DNA from 3 places in the Nocardiopsis deserti genome. Region 3 is predicted to be linked to each of the others. Evidence: riboswitches for the same ligand, from Rfam matches in the RefSeq annotation. Region 3 holds a riboswitch; each other region holds the start of a gene.
What was found. Region 3 has a riboswitch for cobalamin ahead of metE (5-methyltetrahydropteroyltriglutamate--homocysteine S-methyltransferase). Riboswitches for the same ligand answer to the same signal wherever they lie in the genome.
Positions count from the first base shown of each region.

Region 1: it holds a riboswitch for cobalamin, as region 3 does, so the genes downstream of both, FYW99_RS24770 (VWA domain-containing protein) here and metE (5-methyltetrahydropteroyltriglutamate--homocysteine S-methyltransferase) in region 3, are expected to answer to the same signal.
Region 2: it holds a riboswitch for cobalamin, as region 3 does, so the genes downstream of both, FYW99_RS24710 (ABC transporter substrate-binding protein) here and metE (5-methyltetrahydropteroyltriglutamate--homocysteine S-methyltransferase) in region 3, are expected to answer to the same signal.

Region 1 is NZ_VWVS01000019.1:37,444-47,659, reverse strand. It holds gene FYW99_RS24790 (precorrin-2 C(20)-methyltransferase) at 1-1,185, shown strand, start outside; gene FYW99_RS24785 (cobalt-precorrin-4/precorrin-4 C(11)-methyltransferase) at 1,170-1,952, shown strand; gene FYW99_RS24780 (Uma2 family endonuclease) at 2,086-2,688, opposite strand; gene cbiE (precorrin-6y C5,15-methyltransferase (decarboxylating) subunit CbiE) at 2,900-4,168, opposite strand; cobalamin riboswitch at 4,219-4,360, shown strand; gene FYW99_RS24770 (VWA domain-containing protein) at 4,395-6,494, shown strand; gene cobO (cob(I)yrinic acid a,c-diamide adenosyltransferase) at 6,494-7,108, shown strand; gene FYW99_RS24760 (cobyrinate a,c-diamide synthase) at 7,309-8,628, shown strand; gene FYW99_RS24755 (MFS transporter) at 8,681-9,889, opposite strand.
Region 2 is NZ_VWVS01000019.1:22,371-32,586, reverse strand. It holds gene cobF (precorrin-6A synthase (deacetylating)) at 1-497, opposite strand, end outside; gene FYW99_RS24725 (cobaltochelatase subunit CobN) at 494-4,084, opposite strand; gene FYW99_RS24720 (ABC transporter ATP-binding protein) at 4,081-4,947, opposite strand; gene FYW99_RS24715 (FecCD family ABC transporter permease) at 5,190-6,206, opposite strand; gene FYW99_RS24710 (ABC transporter substrate-binding protein) at 6,203-7,237, opposite strand; cobalamin riboswitch at 7,297-7,510, opposite strand; gene FYW99_RS24705 (PPOX class F420-dependent oxidoreductase) at 7,692-8,123, shown strand; gene FYW99_RS24700 (ATP-binding protein) at 8,308-10,216, opposite strand, start outside.
Region 3 is NZ_VWVS01000015.1:2,630-12,845, forward strand. It holds gene FYW99_RS20050 (ABC-ATPase domain-containing protein) at 1-848, shown strand, start outside; gene FYW99_RS20055 (proteasome assembly chaperone family protein) at 1,181-2,107, shown strand; gene FYW99_RS20060 (quinone-dependent dihydroorotate dehydrogenase) at 2,104-3,273, shown strand; gene FYW99_RS20065 (polysaccharide deacetylase family protein) at 3,395-4,954, opposite strand; gene FYW99_RS20070 (polysaccharide deacetylase family protein) at 5,267-6,847, opposite strand; cobalamin riboswitch at 7,116-7,276, shown strand; gene metE (5-methyltetrahydropteroyltriglutamate--homocysteine S-methyltransferase) at 7,442-9,748, shown strand; gene FYW99_RS20080 (DUF3558 domain-containing protein) at 9,824-10,216, opposite strand, start outside.

The DNA of each region.
Region 1 (10,216 bases), on a different contig from region 3:
CTGTCCGAGCGCTACCCCACCGAGATCGTGCCGGGGATCCCGGCGTTCGCCGCCGCCACCGCCGCCGCGGCCGCCCCGCTGGCCCGGCAGACCGACGTGCTCACCGTGCTGCCCGGCACCCTGCCCGAACCGGAGCTGGCCCGCCGCCTGGCCGACACCGACGCGGCCGTGGTCATGAAGCTGGGCCGGACCTTCCCGGCCGTGCGCCGCGCCCTGGCCGCGGCCGGGCGGCTGGAGCACGCGGTGTACGTGGAGCGGGCCTCGATGGGCGGGGAGCGGCGGCTGCCGGTCGCCGAGGTCGATCCGGCGACGGTGCCCTACTTCTCCCTGGTGCTGGTCACCGGGGACAGCCGCAACGGCCGGCGTTCGCGCCAGGTCGGCGCGGCCGCGCGGACGCAGGCGGCCCATGCGACGCGAACGGCGCAGGCGGCGTCCGGTCCCGTCGGAGCGGCGGCCGAACTGCTGGTCGTGGGCCTGGGCCCCGGCCCCGAACACTGGCTCACCCCCGAGGCCTCCGCCGCGCTGGCCGAGGTGGACCACGTGGTGGGCTACGGCCCCTACGTCGACCGGGTCCCGCAGCGCCCCGGGCTCACCCGGCACGCCTCCGGCAACACCGTCGAACTCCAGCGCGCCCGGTTCGCCCTCGACCTGGCCGGGCGCGGCGAACGCGTCGCCGTGGTCTCGGGTGGGGACGCCGGGGTCTTCGGCATGGCCACCGCCGTGTTCGAGGCGGCCGAGGACCCCGCCTACCGGGACGTGCCCGTCCGGGTGCTGCCGGGGGTCAGCGCCGTCCAGGCGGTCGCGGCCCGTGCGGGCGCCCCCGTGGGCGGCGACTTCGCGGTGATGAGCCTGTCGGACCGCCTCAAACCGTGGGAGGTGGTCGAGCGGCGGCTGCGCGCCGTCGCCGAGGCCGACCTGGCGCTGGCCGTCTACAACCCCGCCTCCCGGTCCCGGACCGGGCAGATCGTGACCGCGCGCCGGATCCTGCTGGAGCACCGCAAACCCGACACCGTGGTCGTCGTCGGCCGCGACGTGGGCCGCGACGGCGAGTCCCTGACGGTGACCACCCTGGGCGAACTCGACCCGGCCGCCGTCGACATGCGCTGCCTGCTCATCGTCGGCGCCTCGGGGACCCGGGTCACCGGGGCGGGCCGCGTGTGGACCCCGCGGTGGGTGAAGCCGTGACCGTGCACTTCGTGGGCGCGGGGCCCGGCGCCGCCGACCTGCTGACCGTCCGCGCCACGCGGATGCTCGCCGGGGCCGACGTGGTGCTCTACCCCGGCACCTACCTGGACCCGCAGGTCCTGACCCACTGCGCACCCGGCGCCGAACTGGTGGACACCCAGGGCCTGGACCTGGACCGCATCACCGATCACCTGGTCGCCGCGCACGCCGCGGGCCGCGACGTCGTACGGCTGACCTCCGGCGATCCGTCGCTGTACTCGGCACTGGCCGAGCAGACCCGCAGGCTCGACGCGCACGGCGTTCCGTGGGACGTCACGCCCGGGGTGCCCGCGTACGCGGCCGCCTCGGCGCTGGCGGGACGGGAGCTGACCGTGCCGCTGGTGGCCCAGTCGGTGGTGCTGACCCGGACACGGGCCCGTTCGAGCGCCATGCCCGGCACCGAGTCGCTGTCCGCGTTCGCGGCGACCCGGGCCACGCTGGTGCTGCACCTGGCGATCCGGCGGGTGCGCGAGCTGATGGCCGAGATCGAACCCGAGTACGGCGGCGACTGCCCGGTGGTCGTGGTGCACCGGGCCAGCCAGCCGGGCGAGGCGGTGCTGCGCGGCACGGTCTCCACCGTCGCCGACGCGGTGGAGGAGGCCGGGTTCCGGCAGGCGGCGGTGATCCTGGTGGGGCGGGCGCTGGATCCCCGGGCGGGCGGTGAGTCCTACCTCTACGACCCGGCCCGCCCCCGCGTCAGTACCCCGCCGCCAGGAACCACTGGGTGACCGTGCGGGCGGGCGTCCAGCCGGTGAACGCCCCGATGGGCGCGGTGGTCTCGACCGCGACACGGATCAGCTCGCCCCCGTGGCGGCGGTGAGGGGCGGTCGGACCGGGCCGCCCTCGTCCGGGCCGTCAGTGTCAGCGGACGAACCGCTTGAGTGCTTCGGTGTCCAACGTGACGTCGGCTCCGGGGATCTGGACGGCCTCACCGTAAGGATGGGTACTTCGGTCCAGGTACTGGCCGCGGACGGGTCGGCTGTGGACCACGACGGCATCGGCGTCCCGGTCCACCAGCAGGTAGACGCCGATACCGGTCGCCGCATAGGCGGCGGGCTTCTCAACACGGTCACGGGCATGGGTGTCGGCGTCCCAGGAGGTGACCTCGACCACGGCCAGGACACCCTCCGGGTCGGCCCATTCTCCCGCCTGGTCGAAGTGACCGATCGGGGCGAGGATGCCGTCGGGGCGGGCGCGCCCGTTGCGGTAGGTGTCGACCTTGATGCCCAGTCCGCTGGTGATGAGGTCCAGGTCGGGGCGGTGGGCGATGAACTCACGCATCAGCCACGTGAGGATCCCCGCGTGCGCTCCGTCGGTCACCTTGTGGACCCAGACCTTCCCGTTGAACATCTCCATACGAACACGGTCGGCCTCGAACGCCTGTCCGGCGAGGTGCTCGAACAGCTCCGGACTCATCGGAAGCGCTGGCGTTTCGGGTGGCGGGTGGTGTTCTACGACGGTCATGAAGCCCCCTGGGTGATGTCCGTGGTGGTGAGCGACGACGCGGACACGGCTTCTGGCCAGAGTAACGCCGAGGAAGGACGGAAGGTATGCCCGAAGCGAAGATCTGCGGAGCCGGGGTCCTCCAGGGCGCCGAAAAGGCAAACCGCACTGTCCCTACGATGCGCCCCAGCCGTCCCAGCCGGAAGCGGCTGGCTCCGTCCGAGGCCCAGGATCACTCGGGTCGTTGCCGGGCGGACATGACCAGGAACCACTGGGTGACCGTGCGGGCGGGCGTCCAGCCGGTGAACGCCCCGATGGGCGCGGTGGTCTCGACCGCGACACGGGTCAGCTCGCCCCCGTGGCGGCGGTGGGCGTCGGCGAGCAGGTGCTCGGTCTCCAGCGTCACCCCGTGCACCACGATTCGCCCTCCCGGCCGCAGCGCCCCCAGGCAGGCGTCGAGGACGCCCGGCCGGGTCGCGCCGCCGCCCACGAACACCGCGTCGGGCGCGGGCAGCCCGGCCAGCGCGTCCGGCGCGCGGCCGGTGACCACGTCCAGTCCGGGAACGCCGAGGCGGCCCGCGTTGCGGCCGATCCGCGCGGCCCGTTCGGCGTGGGCCTCCACCGCCGTGGCGGTGCAGGAGGGGTGGGCGCGCATCCACTCGATGCCGACCGATCCCGCGCCCGCGCCCACGTCCCACAGGTGCTGGCCCGGCGAGGGCGCCAGCCGGGCCAGCGCCGAGGCGCGCAGGTCCCGCTTGGTGAGCTGCCCGTCGTGTTCGAAGGCGTCGTCGGGCAGGCCCGCGACCAGGCCGTACCCGGGCGGGCCGAGGAGTTCCAGGGCCAGCACGTGCAGCGCGGGCACCGCGCCGGGAGGGTCCGCGAGCCAGTGGTCGGCGGTGCTCTCCAGGCGCGACTCGGAGTCCGCTCCCAGGTCGCCGAGCACGGTCATCCGGCTGGTGCCGTAGCCCGCGCCGACCAGCAGGGCGGCGACCGCCGCGGGAGTGCCGCCGTCCGAGGAGAGCACCAGGACGCGGTGGCCGGGTGCGAGCTGGCGCAGCAGCAGGCGGGGGTCGCGGCCGACCAGGCCCACCACCGCGCAGCGTTCCGCGGGCCAGCCCATGCGGGCGCGGGCCAGGGCTACCGAGGAGACGGCGGGCTCCACCCGTACGGCGTCCGCGCCCAGCAGGTCGATCAGGGTGGTGGCGACGCCGGACACCAGGGGGTCTCCGGAGGCCAGCGCCACGGTGGAGGCGCCGTCAGGTGCGGCGCCGTCGAGGGAGGCCAGCAGTGGCGGCAGGTTCTCGCGCAGGGGTGAGGGCCAGGCCTGGCGGCGCTGTCCGGGCCGGTCGGGGAGCATCGCCAGGTGCCTGCGGCCGCCCAGCACCGTGTCGGCGGCCAGGACGAGCGCGCGCAGACGCTCGGGCAGGCCGGACCAGCCGTCGGCACCGATGCCGACGACGGTGATCCCGGGTTCGGGGGGAGGGGGCGCGTCATCCTTCATTCCCCGGACGCTATCGTGGCGGCAGGCATGAGGTGCCCCAACGGCCCAGCCATCGGAAACGGTGGGGACGGCCGACGGGGAGAATCTGGGAAGCCCGGTGAGACTCCGGCACAGGCCCGCTGCGGTGAACCGAGCCTTCCGTCCAGGAAGGACCCGGCAAGTCCGAAGACCGGCCTCGCGCCCGTCCCTTACCGATGGCGACATGAGCGGGAGCCTCTACATGCCATTGCGGTCACCGCACTACCCCTTTTCCGCGATCGTCGGCTGCGACGCCGAGGAACTCGACGACCTGGGCCTGTCCCTCGTCCTCACCAGCGTCTCCCCGGAGATCGGCGGCGTCCTGGTGCGCGGCGAGAAGGGCACCGCCAAGTCCACCGCCGTCCGGGCCCTGGCCTCCCTCCTGCCGCCCGTCGACGTCTACCAGGGCGACCGGTTCTCCGTGGACCCCGCCGACCCGGCACAGCACTCCCCCGACGGGCCCTTCGGGTCCGGAGCGGCCGTGGAGAGCCGCCCGGTGCGCCTGGTCGAACTGCCCGTCGGCGCCACCGAGGACCGCGTCCTGGGCTCCCTGCACCTGGAGCAGGCGCTCACCCACGGCAGGGTCGCCTACGAACCCGGTCTGCTGGCCCGGGCCCACCGCGGCATCCTCTACGTCGACGAGGTCAACCTGCTCCACGACCACCTGGTCGACCTGCTCCTGGACGCCGCCGCGACCGGTCAGGTGACCGTGGAGCGCGACGGGTTCTCCGTGGAGCACGCGGCCCGGTTCCTGCTCATCGGCACCATGAACCCCGAGGAGGGCGAGCTGCGCCCGCAGCTCCTGGACCGCTTCGGGCTCACCGTCGAGGTCGCCGCGCCGTCCGACCCCGCGGCCCGCGCCGAGGTGGTGCGCAGGCGCATGTCCCACGACGCCGACCCCGCCGCCTTCGCCGGGCGCTACCACGAGGCCGAGAAGGCCCTGGCCGAGCGCATCGCGGCGGCCCGGGAGGCGCTCGGGCGGGTGCGGCTGTCGGAGGCGGCGCTGCTGAAGATCGCCGAGGTGTGCGCGGCCTACGACGTGGACGGCCTGCGCGCCGACATCGTCACCGCGCGTACGGCGATGGCGCACGCGGCCTGGGCGGGCCGCACCTCGGTCACCCGGGCCGACATCCGCCGCGCCGCCACGCTCGCCCTGCCGCACCGGCGCCGACGCAACCCCTTCGACGCGCCGGGGCTCGACGAGGAACTCCTGGACCGGATCCTGGGCGACGAGGAACCGCCGCCCGACCCCCCGCAGCCGCCGGGCCCGGAGGGGAGCGACGACCCCGACGGCTCCGACACCCCGCCGGAACCACAGGACCCGCAGGGCCCCGCCAGCGACGACGACCCCTCCGACGGCGCCAGCCCCCCGGACGGCGCCGGGGACGCCGCGCCCTCCGGAGAGCAGCCCGACCAGGAGCGCTCCCCCGCCTCCGCCGAGCACGCGCCCGACGGTTCCGAGGGCGACTCCCCCGAGCCCCGCCCCTCCGGCGCCTCCCCTGCCACGGCCAGTGCCGCCGCCCCCTACCGGACCCGGCTGCTCACCGTGCGGGGCTCCGGCGAGGGCGCCGACGGCAGGCGCAGCCGGGCCCTCGGCACGCGGGGCCGACGGATCGGCGCCGCCGCGCCCGGCCGGGGTACGGGCAGCGCGGTCCACCTGGTCGAGACCGTGCGGGCCGCGGCGCTGCGGCCCCAGGGCGGCGGCCGACTGCGGTTGCACCCCCGCGACCTGCGCGTGGCGGTCCGCGAGGGCCAGGAGACCAACCTGGTCCTGTTCTGTGTGGACGCGTCCGGCTCCATGGCGGCGCGCAGGCGCATGACCGAGGTCAAGACCGCGATCCTGTCCCTGCTCCTGGACGCCTACCGGCGCCGCGACAAGGTCGGCCTGGTCACCTTCCGGGGACGCGGGGCCGAACTCACGCTGCCGCCGACCCGTTCGGTGGACGTGGCCGCGGCCCGCCTCGACGACCTGCCCGCCGGAGGGCGCACCCCGCTCGCCGAGGGCCTGGAGGAGGCGTCCCGCGTCCTGCGGCGCGAGCGGCTGCGGGACCCGAGGCTGCGCCCGCTCCTGGTCGTGGTCACCGACGGCCGGGCCACCGGCGGCAAGGGCGCCGTCGGCCGCGCGATGGCCGCCGCCGACCACGTCGCCGGACTGGGCGTCACCACCGTCGTGGTGGACGGCGAGTCCGGGCCGCTGCGCCTGGGCCTGGCCGCCTCCCTGGCCGCCCGCCTGGGCGCCGACCACCTGCCCGTCAACGAGGTCAGCGCGGACGCGCTGGGCACCGCCGTACGAGAGAGGGCCGCCTGATGCCCAAGGGACAGCCGCTCGTCGTCCCCGACGACGGGCTCACCACGCGCCAGCGCCGCAACCAGCCCCTGTTCGCCGTGCACACAGGTGACGGCAAGGGCAAGTCGACCGCCGCGTTCGGCCTCGCGCTGCGCGGCTGGAACCAGGGCTGGCGGATCGGGGTGTTCCAGTTCGTCAAGTCGGCCAAGTGGCGCATCGGCGAGCAGACCGTGCTGGAACGCCTGGGCGAACTGCACGAGCAGACCGGTGAGGGCGGCCCGGTCGAGTGGCACAAGATGGGTTCGGGCTGGTCGTGGAGCCGTCGCAAGGGCGACGCCGAGGACCACGCGGCGGACGCCGCCGAGGGTTGGTCGGAGATTCGGCGGCGGCTGGCCGACCAGACGCACGACCTGCTCATCCTCGACGAGTTCACCTACCCGCTGAACTGGGGCTGGGTCGACGTCGAGGACGTCCTGGCCGCCCTGCGGGACCGCCCCGGCCGCCAGCACGTGGTGATCACCGGCCGCCGCGCCGACCCGCGGCTGCTGGAGGCCGCCGACCTGGTCACCGAGATGACGAAGGTCAAGCACCCCATGGACGCCGGACGCAAGGGCCAGCGGGGCATCGAGTGGTGACGTCCCCGGGCGCCTCGGAGGGTTCGCGAAGCCGGACGGCGGGGGCCGCCGAGGAGTGCGCGAGAGCCGGGGAAACGGGGGTCCCCACGCCCGCCGGGAAGCGCGGGGGAGGCTGGAGAAGGGGGTCCCCGGAGCCCGCCGGGCCGACGCCGCCAGCCCGACCGACGGCATCGCCCCGACCAACGACACTGCCCCGGCTGATGATCGCCGCGCCCATGACCGGGCAGGGCAAGACCACGGTCGCGACCGGGCTGATGGCGGCGCTGCGCGACGCCGGGCACGCGGTGAGCGGCCACAAGGTGGGCCCCGACTACATCGACCCCGGCTACCACGCCCTGGCCACCGGGCGCCCCGGCCGCAACCTCGACCCCCACCTGGTCGGCGAGGACCGGGTGGCGCCGCTGCTGCTGCACGGGGCGCGCGGCGCGGACGTCGCCGTCATCGAGGGGGTGATGGGCCTGCACGACGGGCGGCTGGGCACCGACGGGTTCGCCTCGTCCGCGCACGTCGCGGCCCTGACGCGGACACCGGTGGTGCTGGTGGTGGACGTGTCGCGGATGTCGCGTTCGGTGGGCGCGCTGGTGGCGGGGATGGCCGCCTACGACCCGGCCGTCGAGGTGGTCGGGGTGATCCTCAACCAGGCGGGTTCGGCGCGCAACGTCGCCGAGATCACCCGGGCCACGCACCTGCCCGTCCTGGGCGTGGTCCACCGCGACGAGCGGCTCGCCAGCCCGTCCCGGCACCTGGGGCTGGTCCCGGCGTCGGAGCGGGCGGAGTCGGCGCGCGTGGTCGAACGGCTCGGGGAGCACATCGCGCGCCAGGTGGACCTGGACGCGCTGCTCGCGGCGGCCCGCTCCGCACCCGCCCTGGACGCCCGCCCGTGGGATCCGGCGCGGACCGAGGGACTCCCCGCGTCGCGGCGGCCGGTGGTCGCGGCGGCGGGCGGCAGGGCCTTCACCTTCCGCTACGCCGAGACCGAGGAACTGCTCACCGCCGCCGGGTGCGAGGTCGTCGCCTTCGATCCGCTGGGCGACCCCGCGCTGCCCCCGGGCACCCGGGGCGTCTACCTCGGCGGCGGCTTCCCCGAGGTCTACGCCGGCCAGCTCGCCGCCAACCGCGGACTGCTGACCCAGCTGCGCGAGGCGGTGCGGGACGGGGTGCCGACCGTCGCCGAGTGCGCGGGCCTGCTCTACCTCGCCGAGACGCTCGACGGCGAGCCCATGGCCGGGGCCGTCCCCGCGCACGCCCGGATGACGGGGCGGCTCACCCTGCGCTACCCCGAGGCGGTCTCACCCGGGGACACCCTGCTGACCCGGGCCGGGGAGAGGGTCACCGGACACGAGTTCCACCGCACCGGTCTGACCCCCGGCGCCTGCGGTGACCGCCCGGCGTGGGAGATCGAGGGCGCAGCGGAGGGCTTCGCCTCGCCGACGCTGCACGCCTCCTACCTGCACGTCCACTGGGCCGGTCACCCCCGGCTCGCCGCCCGCTTCGCGGACGCCGCCCGCGCCGCCGCCTGACCGGGCACCGTGGACAGCGGCATCGGGCCGGACAGCACCTGCGACGGTCCTCCTACCGAGGCCCGTCAGGGACGCCTCCGTTCCCGACGGCGGTGGTCCGCCGGGTGGCCCCCGCCGCGAGGAAGGCCAACAGAAGCGCCGCACAGACCACCAGGATCGCCTGCTGGATGCCGTAGAGCCCTCCGAGCAACCCCAGCAACGGCGGCCCCCCGAGGAAGGCCGCGTATCCCAACGAACTGATCACGGACACCCTCGCCGCGGCTCTCGCGGGATCGTCCGCCGCCGCCGCGATGCCGACCGGGAACCCCATCGCGGCCCCCGACCCCCACAGGAGCGCTCCCACGAGAGCCCACGCGACCGCGTCGCCGAAAACCATGACGAGTACGCCGCAGAGGGCCAGTCCGACCGATACGCGAAGGACGCTGGCGCGGCCGAAGCGGGCGACGAGGGCGCCTCCGGTGAGGCGCCCCGCCGTCATCGCCGCCACGAAGGCGGCGAACGCCAGGGCTCCCGTGTGCTCGGCGGCGCCATAACCGTCGACCAGAACGTACGCGATCCATTCGTTGGCCGTGCCTTCGGTGAAGGCGAATCCCAGGACGCATATTCCGACAAGAAGGGTTCGCCGCTCACGCCAGGAGGCCCACAGCACTCCCCCGGGCGCGCGCGTGACATCGCCTGTGTCAGGCGCGTCCGCGCCTTGGGTGACCCGGCTGAGCAGAAGGGCCGTCAGCACCAACAGTCCTGCCATTCCCAGGTTCTGGCTCGGCAGAGGTACCGACACGCTCGACAGGAACGCACCGAGAAGGGCCCCGAGCACGGTTCCCAGACTGAGCGCTGCGTGAAGTCGCGGCAACAGGTTCTCGCTGCCGATGAGGTGCGCTGTACGTGAGCCGACAACGTTCATGCTGACTTCCCACAGCCCCATTCCCGACCCGACGAAAAAGAGTGCGGCCGCCGCGACAGGCCACGAGGCGATTCCCAGGCCGATGGCGAGCAGCAGCAGCCCTGCTGCCGCAAGGGAGATACCGGCGGTGGTCCCCCGGCTCCCGCCGAGGCGCTGGACCAGCAGGCCTGCCGCGGGGAGCCCGGACACGGCCCCGGCGGACAGCCATAACAGAAGCAGGCCGAGTTCCGCCGTGGACAGGCCCAGTTCCGCCCCCAGAGCTGGCACGCGACTCACCAGCGCCGCGTACATCACTCCGTTCGCCGTGAAAGCGCCATAGACAGCCGCCTTGCTGCTGATGACGGTCGTGCTGGGCATCGCGGTCTCTCGTGTATGGGCACGATGGCGCCGGTCAACGGAATTCGCGCAATTCTCCGCCCCCCGCCGCCCCATGCACATCACCGGCGCGGCGGCGTATTCGCAAAGGAATCGCCCATCCAGTCAGCGGAATTCAATTTCCGCATGCACGTGTCGTACATTGACCCCCGGTCACGCTACACGCTCCGATGCGACGCCGGAAGGGGGGTCACCGGGCCGACTTCAACCGAACGCGCGTCGGGTGCGCACCAGACGAAACAGGCGCTGTCACCTCGGACGACGGCGGTTGTCGGAATCGACCCGGAACTGCCTTCGCGTCCTTTCGGC
Region 2 (10,216 bases), on a different contig from region 3:
GCCTCGCCCAGGCGGCGCGCGGGGGTCACGTGCACCGGACGGCCCACCTCGTGCAGCACGATCCGGTGCCGCGCGGCGAGGAGCTGGGGAGCGCTGACGCCGGGGAGCACGTCGTACTCCACCGCGACGGCCCCCCGCTCGGCGATCCGTTCCACGATCCGCAGTGTGGAGTCGTACAGCCCCGGGTCTCCCCAGACCAGGAACGCCGCCGTGCCGCCGCGCTCGCCCAGCACCCGCTCGTAGGCGGCGACCCGCGCCTCGTGCCAGGCGGCCACCGCGGCCGCGTAGTCCGCCGGGTCGTCGCGGTCGCGCTCGGGGTCGGGCACCGCGACCAGCGGCACGCCGTGCGCCTCGCAGACGGCCCGGCGCAGCGCCAGCAGCCCGTCGTCCCCGCGTTTGCGGGCGGCCACCGCGTAGTCGCAGCCGCGCAGCGCCTCGGCGACCTCCGGGGTGACGTGCCGCGGCCCCATGCCGATGCCCAGGATGCGCACCCTCACTCGGACCGGTCCTCCAGGTCGCCCTCGACCTCCAGGTAGACCTCCGTCAGGGCCTCCAGCGTCGCCGGGTCCGGCTCTGCCCACAGCCCGCGCCGGGCGGCCTCGTGCAGCCGCTCGACGATGCCGTGCAGCGCCCACGGGTTGGAGCGGCGCAGGAACTCCTGGGTGTCGGCGTCGAGCACGTACTCGGCGGCCAGCTTGTCGTACATCCAGTCGTGGACGACACCGGCCGTGGCGTCGAAACCGAAGAGGTAGTCGACGGTGGCCGCCAGTTCGAAGGCGCCCTTGTAGCCGTGGCGGCGCATGGCCGAGATCCAGCGCGGGTTGACCACCCGGGCCCGGAACACGCGGGCGGTCTCCTCGGCCAGGGTGCGGGTGCGCACCGCGTCGGGCGAGGTGGAGTCACCGACGTAGGCCTTGGGATCGGCGCCGGTGAGGGCGCGGACGGTGGCGATCATGCCGCCGTGGTACTGGAAGTAGTCGTCGGAGTCGGCGATGTCGTGTTCGGCGCTGTCGACGTTCTTGGCCGCGACCTTGATCCGGCGGTAGTTGGCGCGCATGTCCTCGGCGGCAGCGACGCCGTCCAGGCCCCGCCCGTAGGCGAAGCCGCCCCAGGCCGTGTACACCTCGGCCAGGTCGCGGTCGTCGCGCCAGGTGCCCGACTCCACCACCTGGAGGATGCCCGCGCCGTAGGAGCCGGGCGCGGAGCCGAAGACGCGGGTGGTGGCGCGGCGCCGGTCGCCGTGCTCCTCCAGGTCGGCGAGGGTGTGGGCCCGCACGAAGTTGCTCTCCCCGGGCTCGTCCAGGTCGGCGACCAGGTTCACGGCGTCGTCCAGCATGGCGACCACGTGGGGGAAGGCGTCGCGGAAGAAGCCGGAGATGCGCACCGTGACGTCCACGCGCGGGCGGCCCAGCTCCTCCAGCGGCACCACGTCGAGCCGCGAGACCCGGCGCGAGGCCTCGTCCCACTCCGGGCGCACGCCCAGCAGCGCCAGCACCTCGGCCACGTCGTCGCCGGAGGTGCGCATCGCCGACGTGCCCCACACCGACAGGCCCACCGACTCGGGGTAGGTCCCGGTCTCCTCCAGGTGGCGGCGCAGCAGGGACTCGGCCATCGCCTGCCCGGTCTGCCAGGCCAGCCGGGAGGGGACGGCGCGGGGGTCGACGGTGTAGAAGTTGCGGCCGGTCGGCAGCACGTTGACCAGGCCGCGCAGCGGGGAGCCGGAGGGGCCCGCCGGGACGAAGCCGCCCGCCAGGGCGTGCACGACGTGGTCGAGTTCGTCGGTGGTGCGGGCCAGGCGGGGCGCCACCTGCGCGGCGGCGAACTCCAGGACGGCGCGCACCCCGGGGTCGTCGTGCAGGCCGGAGGCGGCGGCCGGGTCCCAGCCCGCGGCCTCCATCCGCTCCACGAGGCCGCGGGCGAGGGCCTCCACCTGGTCGACCTCGGTGGTGGGCGCGTCCTCCTTCAGGCCCAGGGCCGAACGCAGCCCGGGCACCGCCGCGCCCACCCCTCCCCACACCTGGGCGGCGCGCAGGACGGCCAGGACCAGGTTCACCCGGGCCTCCCCCTCGGGCGCCTCGCCGAGCACGTGCAGGCCGTCGCGGATCTGTGCGTCCTTGATCTCGCACAGCCAGCCGTCGACGTGGAGCAGGAAGTCGTCGAACTCCTCGTCGTCGGGCCGCTCCTCCAGGCCGAGGTCGCGGTGCAGCTCCGCCGCGCGCATCAGGGACCAGATCTCTCCCCGGACCGCGGGCAGCTTGGCCGGATCCATGGCCGCGATGTTGGCGTGCTCGTCGAGCAGCTGCTCCAGGCGGGCGATGTCGCCGTAGGACTCGGCGCGGGCCATCGGCGGGATGAGGTGGTCCACGACCGTGGCGTGGGCGCGGCGCTTGGCCTGGGCGCCCTCGCCCGGGTCGTTGACCAGGAACGGGTAGACGAGCGGCAGGTCGCCGAGCACCGCGTCGGTGGCGCAGGCGGCCGAGAGCGCGGCGTTCTTGCCGGGCAGCCACTCCAGCGAGCCGTGCTTGCCCAGGTGGACGACGGCGTGGGCGCCGAAGCCGTGCTCCAGCCAGCGGTAGGCGGCCAGGTAGTGGTGGCTGGGGGGCAGGTCGGGGTCGTGGTAGATGGCGATCGGGTTCTCCCCGAAGCCGCGCGGGGGCTGGACCAGGACGACGACGTTGCCCGCGCGCATCGCGGCCAGGACCAGCTCGCCCGCGTCGTTGACGTAGAGGCTGCCGGGCGCGGCCCCCCACGCCTCGGTCATCGCCTCCCTGAGCGGGGCGGGCAGGTCCCCGGTCCAGGCGGCGTACTCCTCGGGCGTGATCCGCACCTGGGCGTCGGTCAGCTGCACGGAGGTCAGCCAGTCCTCGTCCTGGCCGCCCGCCGCGATCAGGGCGTGGATCAGCGCGTCCCCGGCCTCGGTGTCGTCGGGCAGGTCCAGGCCGGGCAGGGCGCCGGGCTCGCCCAGGTCGTAGCCCTCGGCGCGCATCCGGCGCAGCAGGCGCACCAGCGAGCGGGGCGTGTCGAGCCCGACCGCGTTGCCGATGCGGGAGTGCTTGGTGGGGTAGGCGGACAGGACGAGGGCGATGCGCTTGTCGGCGGGGGGCACGTGCCGCAGCCGGGCGTGGGCGACGGCGATCCCGGCCAGGCGGGCGCAGCGCTCGGGATCGGCGACGTAGCGGGGCAGGCCGTCGCGGTCGATCTCCTTGAAGGAGAAGGGCACGGTGATGATGCGGCCGTCGAACTCGGGGATGGCGATCTGGCTCGCCGAGTCCAGCGGGGTGACGCCGTCGTCGGAGGCCTCCCAGTCGGCGCGCGGACTCGTCAGGCACAGCCCCTGGAGGACGGGGACGTCCAGGGCCGCCATCCGCTCCACGTCCCACGCCTCGTCGTCCCCGCCCGCGCTCGCGGACGCGGGTACGCTGCCGCCCGCCGCCAGGACGGTGACCACCAGGGCGTCGAAGCCGCCGAGCGCCTCGTAGAGCTCGTCGGGCGCCGAGCGCAGCGATCCGGCGAACACGGGCACGCCCACGGCCCGCCCGGTCGCGTCGACGGCGTCGGCCAGGGCGTGCGCGAAGGCGGTGTTGCCGCCCGCCTCGTGCGCCCGGTAGTAGAGGATGCCCACCCTCGGGAGGCCGGAGCCCCGAGGCCGGTCGCGCTCGGCGAGGCCCCACAGCGGCACGGGCGCGGGCGCCTCGAACCCCTCACCGGTCAGCAGCACGGTGTCGGACAGGAAGGCGTGCAGGCGCGCGAGGTTGGCCGGGCCGCCCTCGGCCAGGTAGCGGTGGGCGTCGGCCGCCAGGCCGATCGGGACGGTGGAGTGCTCCATCAGTTCGGCGCTGGGCTGCTGCTCACCGCCCAGGACGACCAGCGGCGTGCCCCGCTCCCGGACGGCGGCCAGCCCAGGCCACAGGTCGTGCGGGGAGCCGAGCAGCCGCACCACCACCAGGTCGGCGCCCTCGACGACGCCGGTGAGCTCGGCGTCGGAGGCGCGGGAGGGGTTGGCCCACGCGTACGCGCGGCCGCTGGCCCGCGCGGAGAGCAGGTCGGTGTCGGATGTGGACAGCAGTGCGATCCGTACCGTCATGGCCGGATTCCTCCTTCGGGGTTGGCTCCCCATCGTCGGTCGGACCGCTCGGGTCCGGGTTCTGTCCCCGCCCCCGCGGCGGGGGCGTCACGGTGGCGCGGCGGCTCGGCGCCGCGGCGCAGGAAGCGGATCACCGGGTGCCCGGGGCCGGGGGCGACCTCGGCCCGCACCCCGTAGACCTCCTCGATGAGGGAGGGGGTCAGGACCTGCGGGGGCGTGCCCTCGGCGACGACGCGCCCGCCCCGCAGCACCAGCAGCCGGTCGCAGTACATCGCGGCCAGGTTGAGGTCGTGCATGGCGATGACGGTGGTGACCGGCAGGCCCGCGACCAGTTCCATGAGGTCGAGCTGGTACTGGATGTCGAGGTGGTTGGTCGGCTCGTCGAGCAGCAGCTCGCTGGGCTCCTGGGCCAGGGCGCGGGCGATCTGGGCGCGCTGGCGCTCCCCTCCGGAGAGCGTGTGCCAGGACCGGTCGGCGGCGCCGGTCAGTCCGGTGCGCTCCAGGGCCGCCGTGACGGCCCCCGCGTCGGCCCCCGACATGGGCGTCCAGGCGCGGCGGTGCGGGACGCGCCCCAGGGCCACCACGTCGCGGACGGTCAGCTCGGTCTGGGTGTGCGCGTTCTGTTCGACGGTGGCCACGCGCCGCGCCACCGCCCGGCGCGCGGTCCGGCCGAGCGGCGTCCCGTCGAGGGCGACCACGCCGGAGGAGGGTGCGAGAACACCGGCGAGCAGCCGCAGCAGCGTGGACTTGCCCGAACCGTTGGGGCCGAGCAGGCCGACGGTCTCACCCGGGCGCGGAGCGAGGGTGACACCGTCCAGGACGAGCCCTCCGCCGATCAGGCGGCTCACCCGTTCGGCGCGCAGGCCGGTCCCGCCGGGCGCACTGTGCCGCGTCCGGTCCCCTCGCGTGGGTCGTCGGCCGTCGTCGCTCGGGGGCGCCCGGCGCACGGACGGCGCACCGCCCTCCCCGCGCCCACCGCCCCCAACGGACGGCCCTGGGCCGCGGTCCCGTCCTCCTGCGGGCGCCTCCGGCGCGGCGTCTGCCCCCGGCGCCGTCGCGGACGGCGCACCGCTGCGGCCTCGGGCCCGCGCCTGGTCTGAACGGGTCACGTGTGCCTCCTGGCGCGGTAGAGCACGGCGACGAAGGCGGGCACCCCGATGAGGGAGGTCACCACCCCCACCGGGATCTCCTGCGGGTCCAGCGCGGTGCGGGCCACCGTGTCCACCCACACCAGGAAGACGGCGCCCGCCAGCGCGGTGACCGGCAACAGCCTGGCGTGCGCCGCGCCGGTGAGCGCGCGGGCCGCGTGCGGCAGGACCAGCCCCACGAAACCGATCGCCCCGGCCGCGCTGACCAGGGCGGCGGTGAGCAGCGCGGTGGCGCACAGCAGCACCATGCGGGCGCGGGCCACCCGCACTCCCAGGTTCGCCGCGGCCTCCTCCCCGAAGGCGAACGCGTCCAGGGTGGTGGTGTGCGCGAGGCACACCGCGAGCACACCGGCCAGCACCACCGAGCACAGCACCACGTCGTCCCATCCCGCGCCGCTGAGGGAGCCCAGCAGCCAGAACAGCACGCCCCGCGTGGTCTCGGCGTCGGCCGAGGTCAGCACGATGAACGAGGTCAGCGCCGAGAACAGCTGCATGGCCGCCACACCGGACAGCACCACGCGGTCCATGCTCGCGCCCAGGGTGTGCGCGAGCAGCACCACCAGCCCGAAGGAGAGCAGGGCACCGGCGAAGGCGCCCGCCGACAGCGACACCACCGCGCCGCCCCACCCCAGGACCAGCACGGCGACCGCCCCGGTGGAGGCCCCCGAGGACACCCCGAGCACGAAGGGGTCCGCCAGCGGGTTGCGCAGCAGGGACTGCATGACCGCCCCGCACAGGGCCAGCCCCGCCCCGCACACCGCGGCGAGCAGGGTGCGGGGCATGCGCAGGTTCCACACGATGCCCTCGCGCAGCGGCGTCAGGCGGCTCTCACCGAACCCCAGCCGCGCGGCGACCGACCTCCAGACCTCGACCGTGGTGATGTCGGCGGGGCCGATGGTCACCGCGACCGAGACCGACACGGCCAGGAGCACCAGTCCACCGCAGGAGAGCAGCGCCAGACGCGCACCGCTCACGGGGTGAGCCCGAGCGCGCGCAGACCGTCAGCGACCTGCTCGATCCCCTCGACCGTGCGGATCGAGGGGTTCATGGCCTGGCCGCTGAGCAGGACGTAGCGCTCCTCGCGCACGGCGGTGAGCTCACGGGTGGCGGGGTGGGACTCCAGGAACGCGATCTTGGCGTCGGCGCTCTCCGCGGTCTGGGAATCGCGGGTCAGGTCGCCGAGCACGATGACGTCGGGGTCGCGGTCGGCGACGGTCTCCCAGTTGATCTGGGGCCACTCGTCGTGGGTGTCGTCGAAGGCGTTCTCCGCCCCGACCGCGCGGGTGATGACGCCGGGGGCGCCGCAGCAGCCCGCGAGGTAGGGCGACTGGGAGTTGGCGAACCAGTACATGAGGGAGACCCCGGAGGCGTCCAGGTCCCCGGTCGCCGCCTCCACCCGCCCCTCCAGTCCGGCGATCAGCTCCTCTCCGCGCTCCCGCACCCCGAACAGCAGGGCCAGGTCGCGGATCTCGCCGTACACGGCGTCGAGGGTGAGTGCTTCGCTGCGCGAGCCGTCCCCCCCGCTGTCGTTGTCCTTGCCCGCGGCGCAGTCGGTCGGGGAGACGTAGGTGGGCACACCCAGCTCCTGGAACTGCTCGCGGGTGGCGACGCCGCCCGTGCCGAGCGTGGAGACGAAGGACGCGGTCACCAGGTCCGGTTCGGCGTCCAGGACCACCTCGAAGGAGGGGGCGTTGTCGGCCAGGCGGGGGACGCCCTCGTTGGCCTCCTCCAGGCCCTCCATGACCGGGTCGGTCCAGGTGGCGGTGCCGACGAGGCGGTCCGCCAGGCCCAGGGAGAGCAGGATCTCGGTGCTGCCCTGGTTGAGGGAGACGACGCGCTCGGGCGGGGCGTCGACGCTCACCTCGTGTCCGCAGTTGTCGACCGTGCGGGCGCCGTCGGCGGCCTCCCCCTCGCCGCTCCCCCCGTCCGGGGAGGGCGCGCAGGCGGTGAGCAGCAGGGCGGAGGCGAGCAGGAGGGGAAGGGGGCGCGGGGCGTGACGCAGCATGGGCATGCCTTGGATGTCGGGGCTCGAACGCGGAGCCTGGCACGGGACGCCTCCGCGCACTCGACGCGGAGGGGCCAGCAGGTCTTCGGACTCGGGTTCGCCCGGACGGGATGCCTTCCCAGGTCGGTGCCGCTTCGACGCTGTGGTCGCCGCGGCCTCCGCCCCAGTGGCGTGAGTACCCCGCCCGTCCCCCTCACCGCTGCGCGTCAGTTCCGGATTCGCACCGGATTCCCTGACCACGTACGTGGTACGACTGGCCCGGGCAGACTATCAAGGCCCCCTCGGCCCTTCGCGGCCGGAAGGCGCACAGAGGCCCGGACCAACGGACACGGCGGCGCGGACCACGCGGCGGAGCCGGGACCGACGCGCGCACCGGGAGTACGATCGTGACCGGCCGCACACGGCCCCGCACCACCGCGCACCGCCCGCACCCGGCAGAGAGGGGACCCCGGACATGACCACCACGACGTTCGACCCGCGCGCGCTGCTCGCCCAGAGCAGGCTCGGCGTCCTGGCCACCATCAAGGCCGACGGCCGCCCCCAGCTCTCCCCCGTCCAGCCCTTCTACGACGCCAAGACCGACCTGCTGCACGTCTCCATGACCGAGGGCAGGGCCAAGACGGCGAACCTGCGCCGCGACCCGCGCGCCACGCTCCAGGTCACCAGCCCCGACGGCTGGGCCTGGGCCACCGCCGAGGGCGTCGCCACCCTCACCGGCCCCGGCACCGACCCCCACGGCCCCGAGGTCGGGGCGCTGGTGGACTACTACCGCCTCGCCGCAGGCGAGCACCCCGACTGGGAGGAGTACCGGTCGGTCATGGTCTCCGACCGCAGGGTGCTCATGACCATGCCCGTGGACCACGTGTACGGCGAGAAGATCCGCTGACCGCACCGCCGGGAGGACCGCGCGCCGGGGGACGGCCACACCGCCAGCCCTCGGTGCCGCCCCCGGAGGGCGGTCCCGCGCACGACGACGGGGCGGGACCGCGACCTGCCGCCGCGACCCCGCCCCTCAGCCCGTCAGCCCGCGCGGCCGACCGCGGTCCACCCGCGGCCGGTCACGCCCGGCCCTAGCGCTTCATGCCGTGCTCGATCGCCTCGATGATGCGCGGCCGCATCTCGGCGGCACTGATGATCGCGTCCACCGAACCCACCTCGACCGCGCGCTGGATGCTGTGCACCCGGTCGAACTCCGCGGCGACCTCGCCGAGCTTCTCCGCCCGCACCGAGGACTGCGTCTCGGCCAGCCGCGCGTTGAGCGCGGCCCGCTCGGCGCCGCTGGCCGCCGACACCTGTTCCTGGAGCCCGGTCACCCGCGGGTCGCTCGCGGTACGCGTGTTGACCTCGCCGGCGAACACCACGGCCGCCGCCGGGGCCCCGCCCAGCACCGAGGCGAACGAGCCCTCCAGCGCGAGCACCGTCATGTTCGGGTTGAGCGCCTTGGAGAACACCACGAACGCGCCGCCGTGGTAGCGCGAGATCACGCAGAACACGATCGGGCCGTCGAAGTTGACGATCGCCCGGCCGATCTCGGCCCCGTACTCCAACTGGAGCTTGCGCAGCGACTCCGGCGAGCCGTCGAACCCGGACAGGTTCGCCAGCACCACCAGCGGCCGGTTGCCCGACGCCGCGTTGATCGCCCGAGCCACCTTCTTGGACGAGCGCGGGAACAGCGTGCCCGCGGTGTAGGTGTCGGGGCCGTCGGTGGGCGGGAAGCCGTGCCGCGGCACCGACCGCGACTCGATCCCCACCAGGCACACCGGCCAGCCGCCGATGTGCACGTCCTGCACCGCCGCCGTGTCGGCGTCGGCCATGCCCGCCCAGCGCTCCAGCACCGCGTGGTCCTGGTCCGAGAGCGCCCGCATCACCGTGCGGATGTCGAACGGCTTCTTGCGGTCCGGGTTGTGCTCGGCGGAGAAGACCTCGCCGACGGTGGTGAAGTCGCTGCCCGCCACCGTGTGCGGGAACACCGAGACGTCGCGGTCGACCGGGTCCAGGGTCCTGGCCCGACGCGGCGCCTCCTCCCCCGGCACGACGTAGGTGTGGTCGTAGTGCGCCATGAGCACGTCGCGGGCCGAGGCCAGGTTCGGCGCCCAGTACTGCGCCTGCCCGTTGGGGCCCATCACCCGGTCGTAGCCGCCGATGCCGAAGTTGTCCTCGGCCGACACCCCGCCGGAGAAGTCCAGCGACTGCTTGCCGGTGAGCACCATCGCCGAGTCCGGCGTCATCACCAGGATGCCCTTGGTGTGCATGAGCATCGTCGCCTCGGCGTTCCAGTACGGCTGGGCGCCGACGTTGATGCCCGCGACGACGATGTTGATCTCACCGCCGTCCTGGGTGAACTCCACGATCCGCTTGAGCGCGGCCGCGACCCAGTCCATGTTCTCGGTGCCCGAGGACATCGAGATCCGCGCGCCCGCCGACAGCGCGAACCACTCCAGCGGCACCCGCATCGACTCGGCCAGGTCCAGCGCGGCGATCACCCGCGAGCACTCGGGCTCCGAGAGCGCGCCCAGCGCCTTGGTCGGGTCGCCCAGCAGCACCACGCGCGTGACCCCCTCGGGGTGGCGCACGGTCGGCGTCGTGACCACACCGGCCACGATCGCCGCGGAGTTGTGCCCCCGCGGCCGGTCGACCGGGACCAGCACACCGTTGTCGTCCAGGTCGTACTCGGTGAAACCGCCGCCCGGCCCCGACAGCAGACCGGTCAGCTCGTAGGGGTAGACGGTCCCGCGACGGGCCGCGCGCAGCACCTTCTGGCGGTAGTCGTCCAGCGGCAGCACCGGCTCGGTCGAGGGCTCCTCGACGTGGACCCGCGCATCCTGGCCCTGGTCCAGGCTGATGCGCACCGCGACCTCGGTCAGCTCACCGGAGGACGTGCGCTGGCGGGCCAGGAACTGGACCTCCTCCAGCCCCGCCCCGGCCGTGGTCGGCAACAGCCGCTGGACCAGCGTCTCCAGCTCCTCGGGGGTCAGCTCG
Region 3 (10,216 bases):
TGGTGACCAGGGACGACGCCGTCAAGATCCGCGCGGAGGAGGGCCGCAGGGTCGAACGCGTGGACGTGAGCCCCTTCGTGCGCAACCTGCCCACCGGCGCCGACACGAGCGACTTCCGTACCGAGAACGCCTCCGGGTCCACCTCGCAGGCGGCCAACATCTGCGAGGCCGTCGAGGCGGGGGCGCACACCCTGCTGGTGGACGAGGACTCCACCGCCACCAACCTGATGATCCGCGACGAGCGCATGCAGGCCCTCGTGCACGGCGACCGGGAGCCCCTGGTCCCCTTCATCGACCTCGTCCGGCCCCTGCACCGCGACCACGGGGTGTCCACGGTCCTGGTCATGGGCGGCAGCGGCGACTACTTCGACGTCGCCGACCACGTCATCATGCTCGACGCCTACCACCCGCACGACGTCACCCAGCGGGCGCGCGAACTCGCCCACGAGCGCGTGGACGCGGACTTCGCCCTGCCGCGCCCCCGTGTGGTCGACCCCGCCTCCGTGGACGACAGCACCTCACGGGGCCGGGGCAGGATCAAGCGCCGCGACATGGACGTGCTGGTGTTCGGCGACCACGACGTCGACGTGCGCTCGGTGGAGCAGTTCGTCGACCCCGGACAGATCACCGGTGCCGGGCTGGCCCTGCGCGAGCTGGTCGCCGGACGCCACCTGGACGGCAGCCGAACCCTCGCCGAGGCGCTCGACTCCCTGGAGGAGGCCCTGGACAGAAGGGGCGTCACCCTGCTCGGCGCCGACTTCGGCGGTGACTACGTCCTGCCGCGCCGGTTCGAGGTCGCCGCCGTCCTCAACCGGTTGCGCTCGCTGCTGGTGGCCGACCTGCACTGAGCCACCGGGGCGGGGCCGGGGTGTGGTGGTCCTCTCATACCCCGGTTGCAGGAAGCTCCCTCCACCGGTCGGGGTTGACAGGGGTGCGGGGTGAGCGTCCTCGCACGGCTCAGCCGGTGGGGTGTGCTCCCCCCACCGGCCGGGGTCGCTGGGAACGTGGGGGGTGAGCGTCCTCGCACGGCTCAGCCACAGGCAGCCCCGGTCGGTATTGTGGAGAAGCAGGGCACAGCCTCCCAGGCGGTGCGAATCGGGCCTCCCGGCCGTACCCCGGCGCCCGACCGCCGCGTGAGCGCGACCCTGTGATCCCGACCAGTTTTGGAGACGAGAACCCGGTGCGCGATTCCGCAGATCTGTACGAACTCCACCCAGGCTTCGAGGATGTCGCCGGACTGGCGATGCTGGTCTGTCTGGACGGCTTCGTGGACGCCGGACACGCCGGGCGCCAGATGATCACGTCGCTGTTCGAGCGGTTCACCGCGGAGGAGATCGCGACCTTCGACGCCGACCGCCTCGTGGACTACCGCTCGCGCCGTCCGACGATGACCTTCGTCGAGAACACCTGGACCGCCTACGAGGCGCCCAAGCTCGCCCTGTACCGGATGTACGACGACGAGGGCGCCCCCTTCCTGGTCCTGCACGGCCCGGAGCCGGACCGCGAGTGGGAGGCCTTCGTCGCCGCCGTGGGCCGCCTCGTCGACCACTTCTCCGTCACGCTGTCCGTCAGCGTCCACGGCATCCCCATGGCGGTCCCGCACACCCGGCCGGTCACGGTCACCCCGCACTCCACCCGTCCCGAGCTGGTCGAGGGGCACACCCCGTGGATCGGCCGCGTCGAGGTGCCCGGCAGCGCCACCTCGCTGCTGGAGTACCGGCTGGGCGAGGGAGGCCACGACTTCGTGGGCTACGCAGTCCACGTGCCCAGTTACCTGGCCCAGGCCCAGTACCCGCGCGCGGCCATCGCCGCCGCCGAGTACGTGGCCGGGGCCACCGGCCTGGCCCTGCCCACCACGGAGATGGAGGAGGTCGCCGCGGCGACCGACGTCGACATCGCGGAGCAGGTCATGGCCTCCGAGGAGATCCAGCGGGTCGTGGCCAACCTGGAGCGCCAGTACGACGACATCATGTCCTCGCGGACCGACCCCCAGGAACGTCCCACGCTCCCGCTGGCCGAGGACGACGCCCAGCTGCCCACCGCCGACGAGCTCGGCGCCGAACTCGAACGCTTCCTCGCCGAGCGCGAGGGCGAGGGAAACGGATGACCGTGTTCTACCAGATGCTCTTCCGCTCGGTCCTGCGCCACATGGACGCGGAGAAGGTCCACAGGCTCAGCTTCGCCGCGCTGCGCGGGGTGACCGCCCTGCCCGCCGTGGCCTCCGCCATGAACGGTGTGCTCGGTCCGCGTGAGCCGGAGCTGACGGTGCACGCCCTCGGGCAGGAGTTCCCCGGTCCGCTGGGGCTCGCGGCCGGTTTCGACAAGAACGCGGAGAGCCCCTCCGGGCTGGCCGCGCTCGGCTTCGGCTTCGTGGAGGTCGGCACCGTCACCGCCCAGCCCCAGCCGGGCAACCCCCGGCCGCGCCTGTCCCGGCTGGTGGCCGACCGCGCGATCGTCAACCGGATGGGCTTCAACAACGAGGGGTCGGCCCTGGTCGCCGAACGCCTCCACCACCGGCGCGGCGGGCGCCGTCCCGTGCTCGGCGTCAACATCGGCAAGACCAAGGTGACCCCCGAGGAGGAGGCCCCCGCCGACTACGCCCTCAGCGCCCGGCGCCTGGCCCGCTACGCCGACTACCTGGTGGTCAACGTCAGCTCGCCCAACACCCCCGGGCTGCGCAACCTCCAGGGCGTGGAGCAGCTGCGCCCGCTCCTGGCGGCCGTGCGCGAGGCCCTGGCCGAGGCCGGTCGCCCGGACCTGCCCCTCCTGGTGAAGATCGCCCCCGACCTCGCCGACGAGGACGTCGACGCCGTCGCCGACCTCGCCCTGGCCGAGGGGCTCGACGGCATCATCGCCACCAACACCACCATCTCCCGCGAGGGCCTGACCACCCCCGCGGCGCAGGTGGAGGCCGCCGGTGGGGGTGGCCTGTCCGGCGCCCCCCTCAAGCGGCGCTCCCTGGAGGTGCTGCGCCGCCTGCGCGCCCGCGTGGGCGACCGGGTGACCCTGATCGCCGTCGGCGGCATCGAGACGCCCCTGGACGCCTGGTTCCGCATCCGCGCGGGGGCCAGCCTCGTGCAGGGTTACACCGGTCTCATCTACGGCGGTCCCCTCTGGCCTCGCCGCATCAACCGCGGCCTCGCCCGGCTGGTACGGGCCTCCGGCCACCGCTCCATCAACGAGGTCGTCGGGGCCGACGTCCCCGCGCCGATCGCCCCGGCGGCCGGCGCCGGGCAGGGGGCGGACCCCGCCGCGGCCACCGCCCAGGGCTGAGCCCGCCACCACAGCCGGGCCCGCCGCGACGGGCGGGGCACGACGCCGCTCCACGGACGCGGCGGCCGGTGGGACGCTCCCCACCGGCCGCCGACGCGCGTGCCTCACCCGCCCGCGGGCCTCAGGAACCGGCGGGCGCGGACAGCCCCTCGGGCGGATAGCTCTTCCCGGTCTCCGGGCCGTCGTAGACCTGGCTGACGGTCGCGAACTCGTACCCGTCCGCCCGTAGCCGCTCGATGATCTCGGGGACCGCGGCCAGGGTCGGCTCAAGGGGGTCGTGCAGCAGCACCACGCCTCCGGGCCGGGCCCCGTCCACCACGCTCTCCACGACCTCGTCGCGGCTCATGTCGGTCCAGTCCTCGCTGTCCTGGCTCCACAGGATCTCGGCCATGCCCTGACGGCCGATCTCCTCCAGGACCTCCGGCGAGCTGTCGCCGAACGGCGGCCGGAACAGTTCCACGGTGTGTCCCGTCTGGCGGCGCACCATCGCGCTCACCGCGGCCACCTGGTGGGCCAGTTCCTCCCCCTTGAAGGCCTTGGGCATGTGCTCGTGCAGATGGTTGTGGCTGCCGATCTCGTGCCCCTCGGCGTAGGCGCGCCGGATCACGCTGGGCCGGGTCAGCGCAGGGTTGCCGTTGAGGAAGAAGGTGGCCGCCACCTCCTCCTCCGCCAGCAGGTCCAGCAGTTCCGGAGTCGTCGCGACCGGTCCGTCGTCGAAGGTCAGCGCGATGCACTTGGCCTCGGCGCAGTCCAGGTCCGGGTCTCCCGCCGAGACCACCCCCGGCACCCGCGGCTCGGCCGGGGGCTCGCCGGCGGGCGCCTCCACGGTCAGCACGGGCTCCTCCGCCATGGAAGCCTCCCGCGCCCGCTCGCCCAGGTCGGACAGCAGGGGCGCGGCCTTCTCGGCGGGCACCACCGCGACCATCCTCCCCGGTTCCGAGGACGGGGGGTGGCCCTCCACGACCGGGGACAGATGCCCGTCGTCGAACTCCACCACCAGGTCCCCGTCGGCGTTGAACCCCATCGAGTCGTAGGTGCGCATCACCGGGTGAAGGCCCCGCGCGTCCACGGCCTCCTCGTCGGCGAACGAGGCGCGGACGATCCCGTTGAGCTCCCGGAGCGCCGCGTCGTCGGTCAGCAGCTCCGTGGAGTAGGCGGTGTGGCCGGTGGACGCGTCGTACCAGTACGTCCCGTACCCCTGGCGCAGCCCGTGGAAGTCCTCCTCGGTGCGCACCAGGCGCACACCCAGCACCCCGTTCCCGGCGGCGGCCACCTCCCAGTCGACGTCCAGGCTGACCGGGTCACGGCTGGCGCCCCGGTAGTCCCGCACCTCCTGGTCCACCTGGGCGGCCAGTTCCTCGGCGAAGGCGTCCGCCCCCGCGAACACCGGGTAGGCGACGTCGATCGCGAGCCCTTCGGGCTTGTACGGGTGGTCCTCGAAGTCGGAGGCGTCCCCGCGCCACTCGGTGACCCCGTCCCCCGGCTCGTCCACCACCACCGTGATCAGCTCCGGGTCCTTCCCACCCCCCGAGGCGATCCCCTCGGTGTCGCACGCGGACAGGGGCAGGACCAGCGCGACCAGCGCCGCCCCGGGCCACCGGGCCCTGCGCGCCCACGGCCGGCTCCCCCCGGCCCCGGGGCGCGGGGCGGCCTCGTTCGGGTGGATTCGAGTCGACGACAACACCGGACTCCCTCATCCCTCAGCGGGTGGCCAACACGGCTGCTGCTGGGAGCAACATAGGGGACGCCGTCCCCCGTCCTGTGACGGTGACCACATGTGGTCACCGCCACAGGACGGAGAACGCGCCGGAGACCGGGAACACCCCCGCGGGGCGCCCTTCCCGCGTCACCCGGTGCCCTCACACGGCTCCGCGCACCGTGGGTCCCACCGGTCGCGGCCCCGAAGCCCTCTCCCGGGGACATCCTCCCCCGGACCGCTCGCCGCGCCGTGACGCCGCGCCCTCAGGCCCCCTCGGAAGCCTCTCGGGGCTCCCTAGGGAGCCTGCTCGTCTTCCTCACCGTGCTCCCCGGCCCCCTCGGAGGGCTCGGCGCTCTCCTCCGGGGCGTCGGGGACCCCGTCGACGTAGATCTCGCCGGGGGTCGTGGTCCCGAGCAGCTGGGACACCGTGACCATGGTGTACCCGTGCTCGTCCAGATCCCGGATGATCGCGCGGGAGGCGTCGATGGTCGTGCCGTGGATGTCGTGCATGAGGATGATCGCCCCGTCCGAGGCTCCCTCCACCGCCCGGTCGTGGACCAACGAGGTTTTGCGGTCCTTCCAGTCGAGGGTGTCCACGCTCCACAGGATCTGGGCCAGGCCCATGTCCGCGGTCACCGAGGCCACGCTCTCGTTGGTCGAGCCGTAGGGCGGGCGCATGAGGTCCATGCTGTAGCCCGTCTCGCGGTACACCAGTGCCTGCACGACGTCCAGGTCCGAGCGCACCCCTCCCGCGCCCAGACCGGCCAGGTCGGGGTGGTTCAGGGTGTGGTTGGCGATCTCGTGCCCCTCGGCGTAGGCGCGCCGCACCGTGTGCGGGTGCTCCATGACGGGGTTGCCGGTGACGAAGAACGTGGCCCGCGCGTCGTACTCGGCGAGGGCGTCCAGCAGTTCGGGGGTGCGCCCGCCGGGGCCGTCGTCGTAGGTCAGCGCCACGCACTTGGTGTCGGGGTCGGAGCAGTCGACGCCGGAGTCCACCGCGGACACCTGTCCGGGCACGGGTCCGTCCTCCTGGCCGTCCTTGTCGGCCTGGGGCGGGGCGGCGATGGAGAAGTCCTCGACGCCCACGGTCGCGGCGTCGCGCACGCGCAGGCCCAGCTCGGACAGCAGGCCCTCGGCCTCACCGGCGTCCACCACCGCGCGCGTGCGGCCCTCCTCCGCCGGGGCGACCTGCCCGGCGTCGAACTCCACGACCAGGTCCCCGTCGGGGTTGAAGCCCACCGAGTCGTACAGGGAGCTGATCGGATGGATGACGTCGGGGTCGGCCGACCCCTCCCCGCCGTCCCCGTTCCCGACGGCGCCGCGCACCAGGCCGTTGAGCTCCTCCAGCTGTTCCTGGCCGCCGACCAGGGCGGCGGAGGGGTGGTGCGCCGCGGTCGCGGTGTCGTACCAGTAGGTGGTGTACCCCTCCCGGGACCCCTCGGAGTCGGTCTCGACCCGGGTCATGCGGACCCCGAGCAGGCCGTCGCGCGCCGCGGTCAGGTTCCACCCCGCCTCGAAGGAGACCGCGCCGGGGTTGGCCGCCTCGAAGGCGTGTACCTCGTCGGTCAGTTCACGCTCCAGGAAGTCGGCCAGCGGTTCGGCGTTGGGGATCACCGGGTAGGTCACCGCGACGGAGACATCCCCGTCGTAGGGCAGCTCGGCCTCCTCCACGCCCGCCACGGCGGCCGCGTCCACCTCGGTCAGCCCGTCGGGATCACCGGAGGCCGGGGGCGGCGGTTCGCTCTCGGAGACCGGCGCTCCGTGCGTCTGCTCCGGGGGTTCGGACTCGCCGGAGGAGCGGGTGGCCAACAACACCATGCCCGCCAGTACCGCCAGGGCTACCACGACCGTGATCAGGGGGTGGTCCGGTGCCATGGCGAGGCGGGACTGCTTATTCACGAGGGAATCTCCACGTTCATCGCTCAGACGAACGTCCGCGGGGAGCAGAGGGGAGGCTCACCCGCGCAACGCTTGACTTCGTGTGTGACGCCGACCGTGGGACGGGGGTTCTCACCGTTCGGGTCGGTCGCATGGGGCCGCACGCCGAGTACAGGGGCGGGGGCCCTCCCTATACTTGCAGCCGTGGAAGGTACATGATCCACCTCGCGGGCCCGGCCCGGACGGGGCGGAACCATGTCGCAAGAGGGAACCCGGTGCGAGTCCGGGACTGCCCCGCAGCGGTATGGGGGAACGAACGTCGCCATGAGCACTGGTAGTGCCGGTCACGAGGACCGGAAACCGGGAAGCGGCGGCCAGTAGGAGGAGCGGTGTCCGCACCGCCCGCGCCCCCGAGTCCGAAGACCTGCCTCCACCCGGCGGCGCACCCGCGGCGCCGGTGGTCCCGCGCCCCGAGGGAGGGCCGGAGGCGGTGGCAGGTCCGGTGCGCGCCGGAGGCGCGCCCGTCGGCGTGCCCGCCCCTCTCCTCCCCCTCGCGGCCGGTACCCGGCTTTCGACGAGGGAGAGAAGCTCATGACCACGACCCCCACGCCGTCCGCGGCCCCGGGCGGGCCCCGCCCCTCCGTGCGCTCCACCGTGCACGGCTACCCGCGCATCGGCCCCGACCGCGAGCTCAAGCGCGCCTGCGAGTCGTACTGGAGGGGCCGCACCACCGCCCGTGAACTGGACGCGGTCGCCGCCGAGCTGCGCCTGGGCGTCTACGCCCAGCTGCGCGAGGCCGGTGTCGACGACATCCCCTCCAACACGTTCTCCTACTACGACCACGTGCTGGACACCGCGGTCCTGTTCGACCTGGTCCCCTCCCGTTTCGCCCCGCCCGCCGCCGCGCCGGACCGCGAGGAGGAGCTGCGCCGCTACTTCGCGCTCGCCCGCGGCGAGCAGGGCGCTCCGCCGCTGGAGATGACCAAGTGGTTCGACACGAACTACCACTACCTGGTCCCCGAACTCTCGCCCGGCACCCGCCCCCGCCTGGTGGGCGACAAGCCCGTCGCCGAGTTCCGCGAGGCCGCCGAGGCGGGTTTCCACACCCGCCCGGTCCTGGTCGGCCCGCTCACCTTCCTGATGCTGGCCAAGCCCGCCGACGGCGCACCCGGGGGCTGGGAGCCCGTCCAGTTGCTCGACCAGCTCCTGGACGCCTACGCCCAGCTGCTCGGCGACCTGCGGGCCGCGGGCGCCACCGAGGTCCAGTTGGACGAGCCGATCCTGGCCACCGACGAGGGCCGCGCCGCCGTCGGCCACCTGGAGCGCGCCTACCAGCGCCTGGGGTCGGTCACTGACCGCCCCTCCCTGCTGGTGTCCACCTACTTCGGCTCCATCGGCTCCGCCGCCCTGCGCGTCCTCAAGGACTCCGCGGTCGAGGCGGTCGGCCTGGACCTGGTCACCGACGGCGAGGGCGTGGACGACCTGGTGCGGGTCTCCGGCCTGGGCGCCACCCGCCTGGTCGCGGGCGTGGTGGAGGGCCGCAACGTCTGGCGCACCGACGTTCCGGCCGCCGTGGCCACGCTCGGCACCCTGCTGGCCCTCGCCGACGAGCTCACCGTGAGCACCTCCTGCTCCCTGCTGCACGTACCCCTGGACCTGGACGCCGAGACCTCCCTGGCACCCGGGCTGCGCGGGGCCCTGGCCTTCGCCAGGCAGAAGGCCCAGGAGACGGCCCTGCTCGGCCGCGTGCTGTCCGAGGGGGCCGAGGCCGAGTACACCGGACAGGGCGGCGTCCGTCCCCCCGCCTTCACCGACGCGCGCGTACGCGCCCGGCTCGACGCCCTGGGCCCGGACGCCTACGAGCGCCCGCAGGAGCGGGGGAGGCCCACCGACACCCCGCTCACCACGACCACCATCGGATCCTTCCCCCAGACCGCCGAGCTGCGCCGCGCCCGCGCCGCCCACCGCGGGGGCGAACTGGCCGAGGAGGCCTACAAGGACGTCCTGCGCGAGGAGATCGACCGCGTGATCGCGCTCCAGGAGGAGATCGGCCTGGACGTGCTCGTGCACGGCGAGCCCGAGCGCAACGACATGGTCCAGTACTTCGCCGAGCAGCTGGAGGGCTACGCCACCACCCGGAACGGGTGGGTGCAGTCCTACGGTTCGCGGTGCGTGCGCCCGCCGATCCTGTTCGGCGACGTCTCGCGCCCCGCGCCGATGACGGTCGAGTGGACCACCTACGCACAGTCGCGCACCGACAAGCCGGTCAAGGGCATGCTGACCGGGCCTGTCACCATGCTCGCCTGGTCGTTCGTGCGCACCGACCAGCCGCTCGGTGAGACCGCCCGCCAGGTGGGCCTCGCGCTGCGCGACGAGGTCGCCGACCTGGAACGCGCCGGGATCCGCCACATCCAGGTGGACGAGGCGGCCCTGCGCGAACTGCTGCCGCTGCGCTCGGAGCACCGGGAGCGGTACCTGGACTGGGCGGTGGGTTCCTTCCGCCTGGCCACGTCGGGGGTGTCGCCGTCCACGACCGTCCACACGCACATGTGCTACTCGGAGTTCGGGCTGATCGTCGGCGGCATCGAGGCGCTGGACACCGACGTCACCAGCGTGGAGGCGGCCCGCTCGCGCATGGAGCTGGTGCGGGACCTGGGCGGTCGGGGCTACAGGCGCGGGATCGGCCCGGGCGTGTACGACATCCACTCCCCGCGGGTGCCCTCGGTGGAGGAGATCGAGGGGGCGCTGCGCCTGGCGGTCGCGCACGTCGACGCCCAGAACCTGTGGGTGAACCCCGACTGCGGCCTCAAGACGCGCGGCTACGTCGAGGCCGAGCAGGCCCTGCGCAACATGGTCGAGGCGGCCCGCCGGGTGCGCGCCGACCTGCCGGGCGTCTGACCACCGGGGGCTGACACGCGAGAGGGGGCCGCGGCGAACGCCGCGGCCCCCTCAGGCCGTGTCCGGTCAGCTGTCTCAGCTGCCGACCAGGGCCAGCGCCTCGGCGCCGGCGTTGAGCATGATCTCCTCGACGTTGTCGGGCATGACCAGATCCTCGGCGGAGGCCCCCTCGGTGAAGGGCGGGTGCAACTGGTACTGGACCCGGACGTTGAGGTTGGCGGTGCGGATCAGCAGCGTGGCCTCGGGGATGTCCTCGCCCAGGAAGTCGTACTTGGTGAGGACGTAGTGGGCCTCGTCGCCGAGGTCCACCTCCTTGTCCTCCTCCACGTTCGCGGAGTCGTAGAAGGTGTTGTAGTCACCCTCGCCCCTGAGCTCCTGCACCCCGGACTGGAAGTCGGTGGTGGCGGCCTCGACGGAGTCGGCGGCGGAGTAGGGGACCTGGTAGCTGATCTCGAACATCGCGTAGCT